Regions from separate parts of the Halioxenophilus aromaticivorans genome, predicted to be linked through region 2. Evidence: predicted binding sites of a transcription regulator. Region 2 holds the regulator's gene; the other holds the start of a gene.
What was found. The regulator sigma-54, encoded in region 2, starts transcription at its own class of promoters, with help from an activator protein. The targets are predictions, from matches to a motif close to GTTGGCACGNNNNTNGNNT.
Positions count from the first base shown of each region.

Region 1: a site for sigma-54 is predicted at 1,391-1,409, ahead of nirB (nitrite reductase large subunit NirB). Genes of this name have one in related genera too.

Region 1 is NZ_AP031496.1:937,363-940,481, reverse strand. Features, by position in the region: gene nirB (nitrite reductase large subunit NirB) at 1-1,216, opposite strand, end outside; gene ACGHM3_RS04130 (nitrate- and nitrite sensing domain-containing protein) at 1,521-2,840, opposite strand; gene ACGHM3_RS04125 (VOC family protein) at 2,954-3,119, opposite strand, start outside.
Region 2 is NZ_AP031496.1:4,183,733-4,186,851, forward strand. Features, by position in the region: gene lptA (lipopolysaccharide transport periplasmic protein LptA) at 1-72, shown strand, start outside; gene lptB (LPS export ABC transporter ATP-binding protein) at 92-817, shown strand; gene ACGHM3_RS17955 (RNA polymerase factor sigma-54) at 1,110-2,768, shown strand; gene hpf (ribosome hibernation-promoting factor, HPF/YfiA family) at 3,009-3,119, shown strand, end outside.

The sequences.
Region 1 (3,119 bases), 2.7 Mb from region 2:
GCAGAATTAAAGCCTCTGGGTTCTCTGGCAGCTCTATGGCATTGAGCATGTATTGCAGCAGCGAGCCATACTCTTCGGCATCACCCACCAAAACCGCACCCAACAACAGTTTGTTGTCTTCGCTTACCACCAGCTTTTTGTACACTTCGTTCGGCTGATTGTAGTAGGTGTAAACCCGCGCACCCTGCGTTGCACCGTGGGCATCACCGATGGAGGCAACGTCCACACCCATCAGTTTTAGTTTGGTGCTCATGTCGGCACCGGCAAATTCTTCTTCCAACTTAACCAGGTGGGCCACGGCGGTTTTGGCCATGGTATAGCCCGGGGCCACCAAACCGAAAATGCGGTTGTTCCACAGGGCACACTCACCGATGGCGTAGACGTCTGGATCGGAGGTTTGGCATTTATTGTTGATGACAATGCCGCCGCGCTCACCGACCTCCAAACCGCACTGACGGGCCAGGGCATCCTGTGGACGAATACCGGCGGAGAAAATAATCATGTCGGTTTCTAGGCTGGTATCGTCGGCGAATTCCATACGGTGGGTACAGGTGTCGCCGGCAACAATACGCTGGGTAGCCTTTTGCAAATGCACACCCACGCCCAGGTTGGCGATTTTGTCGCGCAGTAGGGTACCGCCGCCATCATCCACCTGCACGGCCATCAAGCGCGGCGCGAACTCTACAACGTGAGCTTCTAAACCCAGGTCTTTAACCGCTTTTGCAGCCTCTAAACCCAGCAAACCACCGCCCACAACGGTACCAACCTTGGCGCCGGATTGAGCTGCAGCTGTGATTTTTTCTAAATCTTCAATGGTGCGGTAAACAAAACAGTTTTCGCGTTCATTACCTTCGATGGGCGGCACAAATGGGTAGGACCCAGTAGCCAAAACCAGTTTGTCGTAGCTCAGCGTTTTGCCGGTGGCAGAGGTCACAGTTTTCGCGTTGAGATCGATGCTCTCTACGCGGTCGTTGAGGTGTACCTCCACCCCCATTTCCAGGTAGTTCTCCAACGTGGTCATGGCCAAGTCTTCGGCGTTGTTGGATTTGAAATACTCTGAAAGATGCACTCGGTCGTAGGCAACACGAGCCTCTTCAGAAAAAGTAACTACGTGGAAGTGCTCTCGCTCTTCGCTGGCCATCAAACTGTCGATAAATTGATGACCCACCATGCCGTTACCGACGACGACAACGTTGGTCTTTTCAGGCTGACTCATATTCTATTCCCCATTGTTATCAGGCAAAAATGCTGGGCAAAACGTTAAAAGTAGAAATAGCGTGCAAAAAAAAACGCCCATCACCGTATGAGTATGCGTCAGCAGGTGATGGACGCCTTTGTCCAAGAAAACTTTAATTTTTAATATAGCGACTACAGCTAATGGTTAACTCTAAAGCAGAGATCGCACCAACTTTCAAAAAGCCTGTATTTTCATAGCTTTAACGCATTTGTGGGCCAAAATGCAGCTTAAAAATCTGACTTTTATGCACCGACTTAAAGCACAAAAGCCTCAATGCAGTGCATTAACGCGTGCGACCCACGGATCTGGCGGTATCAATCAAAAGCTGGGCTACTTCCGCCAGACGCGTATTCGATTCCATGGCACGCTGTTGAATACGCCGGTAGGCCTGCTCCTCACTAAGCTTTAAGCTCTTCATCAGCAAGCCCTTGGCCTGCTCAATCAGCTTACGCTCCGCCAGTGCCCGCTTGGCCTCGTCCAATTCGGCTTTAACCTGGGAAAGATGTTCGTCTTGTTCGCGGATTAAATCGTAAATTGAGCGAAGGCTAGCGGCGGCCCCACTATCGCCGGCCAGTCGGCCGTCCTTTGGGCTCACCGAATCTCTGTTGTTGTGCAACAGCATTAGGCTGTGGAGCTGGTTCTTTTTCAATGGCTGCGCGGCGCTTGTTAGCGCTTCAACGGCCTGCACCTGTTGTTGATAGTCACTCTGGGCCGTCATCAGCCGCTGTTGGCTTAAGCGCACCACATCGTTGATGATTTGGACTTCAATTCCGTGCATGGCATCAATACGTGCGGTCGCCACTGAGTACCATATTTCACTCAGCTCCGATGCTACCTGATCGCCATCGCCCAATGCGGCTATCACGCCACGCAATCGTATTAGCTCGGGCGCAAAATCACTGTGCGCTAATTGCTGCCATTGCGCCACGGCCTCGGGTTCGGCGAATTGCTCAAACAACCCGCAACTTTGCTCCTGGGCGCTTTGCATGTGCTCCAATCGCAAACGCAGTGGTTCATCAAAATGGCCCCGGGCAAACCCTATTGCCCCCCAGGCACGCTCCTGGCCAGCGTATTCCTTGCCGTGCATAAAGTTGATCATGGCGACCAAAGCGCGGCTCACGGCGGGGTCTCCGGAGCTGTCTGCGGCCTCATTGACGACCTCCAGCAGGCCTGCAATTAAGCTCGAAAAAGCCTGGGTCATCAGCGTGGCATCAATACCGCCTTGTTCAATCAACTGGCGCAGATAGGCCAACTCTGTGAGCCCTTGCAAGATGTAGGCGATGGCATTCAATAGACGCGCGGATAGCGGTTGCGCTAATACTGGTGAAGCTTCATCGGTAAACAACGCTCGCAGGCGCTGTTCAGTAGTCATACTGAGAGCCAACTGCTCGGCTCGCTTTTGTTGCATTAAGCGTTCGCCACCGGACGCCAAATAAACGTTAGTGAGGCCGCGCTCGCGCTGTAAATCGTGAATCATGTCGCCAATGGCTTGGATGACATGGCAGGTGTCCGTCAGCTGGGCCAGTGAGCGGGTTTCCGCCTCCCGCGCCGCCAATAAAAACTTCACTACCGATTGGCTGTGCTCTGGTGCCGCTTTCGCCATGCACTGGTTCTCCGATAAATCTAAGAAAGCCCCCATTGGCCTTCGGGTAATGTAAAGAATTCACCCGTTATTGGCCAGCGTTGACGACAGCGCCTTGTAACCAAAGCACTACCCTATGCCGGCTGCCATAGCTCTATGGGGTTGCCCTCTGGGTCTTGTAGGCGGGCGAAACGGCCATTGGGATAGGTTTCTGCGTCTACCACCACTTCGATTTCCGCCGCCGTTAACTGCGCCACCATGGCGTCTAGGCTCCTTACGCGAAAATTAATCATCCACTGC
Region 2 (3,119 bases):
AATGCCCGAACAACCAACCCGCCGACATCGGAATCCGACAACAGCGACGCTATCCCAAACGACCCCAAATAACCGACTTCAGCTAGATTTCATGGCCAAACTCAGCGCACAACATCTCGCCAAGGCTTACCGCGGACGCCCCGTGGTGACAGACGTTTCATTGGAAGTAAACACCGGCCAAGTGGTCGGCCTACTCGGCCCCAACGGCGCCGGTAAAACCACCTGTTTTTACATGATCGCGGGGCTGGTGCCGGCAGACAACGGCCAAGTTTTTTTAAACGACGAAGAAATTTCGAGTCTGCCAATGCACGGCAGAGCACGCAAGGGGCTGGGCTACCTACCGCAAGAAGCATCGATTTTTCGTAAGCTCAGCGTACGTGATAATCTCCTGGCGATTTTAGAGACACGGGCCGACCTCAACAAACAGCAGCGACTGGACAAATGCCAGCAACTGCTGGAGGAATTCCACGTCACCCATGTGCAAGACAGCCCGGGCATGGCCCTGTCTGGTGGTGAGCGCCGGCGTGTAGAAATCGCTCGCGCCCTGGCGGCGGAGCCGCGCTTTATCTTATTGGACGAGCCCTTTGCAGGGGTCGACCCGATATCGGTGTCTGATATCAAAAACATTATTGAACATCTGCGCAGCCGCGGTATCGGCGTGTTAATCACCGACCACAATGTGCGCGAAACCCTGGATATCTGCGAAAAGGCGTATATCGTCGGCGGCGGACAAATCATTGCCGAGGGTAAACCCCAAGAGGTACTGGCCAACCAATTGGTGCGTGATACCTACCTGGGGGATAAATTTCACCTTTAACGAAGCAAATTGCCCTGCCCCTTTACGCGAGGCCAATTATGCGCGACTATACCGGGGTAGCGCCCTTTTCTAGTGCGCCCAAAGCCGCCTAACAGGCACCTTTCTCCCGGTGGATTGATCCGCCAAATCTCCTTATATTTTCTTCACACAAAACACATAATTTTTAGGCATAAAAATTGCTTAAATTTGTTGCGCGTTCACCGGTTTCGGTACTACACTGCCAAGACGGCAGCGGAAAGTCCCTGCCCAGATTTTTATTTGGCGTACCAACACCGGATCGATTAGCCGCATTATGAAGCAGTCTCTACAGCTTAAGCTCGGTCAACAGCTCACCATGACCCCCCAACTGCAACAGGCCATTCGCCTATTGCAGCTTTCCACGCTCGACCTACAGCAAGAAATTCAAGAAGCGCTGGAATCCAACCCCATGTTGGAAATGACAGAGGGTGAAGATCAATCCGGCAGCGACGGTGACAGCAAAGACAGCGGCGAAGCCAACTCAGAAGGCGCCAACACCACTGAAGCCACTGCTGCGGAAAACACAAGCGACGACAACAACACAGAAACCGCCAGCGATAGCAACGACGATTGGCAGGACAACATCCCCGACGACCTACCCGTCGACACCAATTGGGACGATATCTACCAAGGCAGTGGCCCCTCCAGCTCCGGCAGCGTCGGCCCAGAGCGCGATGACAGCTACTTTGATAGCCAAATTGACAACTCGGAGACACTGCAAGAGCATCTGCTCTGGCAACTGAATTTAACCCCCATGTCAGATCAAGATCGCAGCATCGCCATGAACATTATCGATGCCGTGGCGCCCAGTGGCTTGTTAACCTCCACCATTGAAGAGATTTACCTCGGTTTGATCGGCCAATCCAGCCCATCTGAAGCCGAAACGACAGAAGCGGATAAAGAGGATGCGCTATCGGCAGACAGTGAAACGTTTGAGGATGGCGACACCGCTACCGAAGCCGAAACTGTGGTATCTAGCGCTACCGACTTAGACGACGAAGATAGCCTGAGCATTGAGGAAGTACTGGCCGTACAGCATCGTTTGCAGCTGTTTGACCCTATTGGCTCGTGCAGTGAAGACCTGGGCCAATGCCTTTTGGTGCAGCTGAATCAGTTCCCGGCGGATACCCCGGCGTTGAATTCCGCCAAGCTGGTAGTACGTGAACACCTGGCACAATTGGGAAACCGCGACTATAAACAAATTATGCGCCGCGGCCGGATGAAAGAGCCTGAATTGAAGCAGGCTATTTTGCTGATTCAGCAATTGACTCCCCACCCCGGTGAATTGATTGGCAGTAGCGAGACCACCTATATAGTGCCGGATGTATTTGTCAGCAAAAAGGACGATCGTTGGAGCGTAGAGCTGAACCCAGAGATCGCGCCCAAAATTCGCATTAACAACAGTTACGCAAACTTGGTTAAGCGCGCGGATAGCAGCGACGACAACACCTTCCTTCGAGACAACTTGCAAGAGGCACGTTGGTTTTTGAAAAGCCTGCAAAGCCGTAACGAAACTTTGCTGAAAGTGGCGAGCTGTATCGTTGACAAGCAGCGCGGCTTCCTTGACCATGGCCCTGAAGCGATGAAGCCATTGGTTCTGCACGATATTGCCGAAGACGTCGGCATGCACGAATCGACCATTTCTCGAGTCACTACACAAAAGTATATGCATACACCCCAAGGCATATTTGAGCTGAAATATTTCTTTTCTAGCCACGTCAGTACCGACGGCGGCGGCGAATGCTCCTCTACGGCCATCCGCGCCATTATCAAAAAGCTGGTTGCCGCGGAAGACCCGAAAAAACCGCTCAGCGACAGTAAAATCACCAACTTATTATCGGATCAGGGTATTCAGGTGGCGCGCCGTACCATCGCCAAATACCGAGAATCTCTGGGCATTGCTGCGTCTAACGAACGCAAGCGCCTGGTGTAAATATCAGCAATTAGCACGGCAAACAGTCAGGGATGTAATTTACCCCTGCCAGGCACTAAAAAACTGGAATTTTTAGTGCCAACGAAACTCACAATAACAACAGAGAAAAATCAAGAACAACAGCGAAGTAACAGGTTTTCACCGCGCCGGATCGCCGACGTGGTGGCAAAGGCGGCCCAGCCGCCAAAAAACCAACCGGCCCAACATCTGCAAGGGCCAAATCGACAAAGAGGAAACGCAATGCAAATCACTATTAGCGGGCATCACGTCGAACTAACCGACTCAATTAAAGATTATGTAAACAACAAGCTGTCCCGCCTCGATAAACACCACGGCCAGATAACCAACACC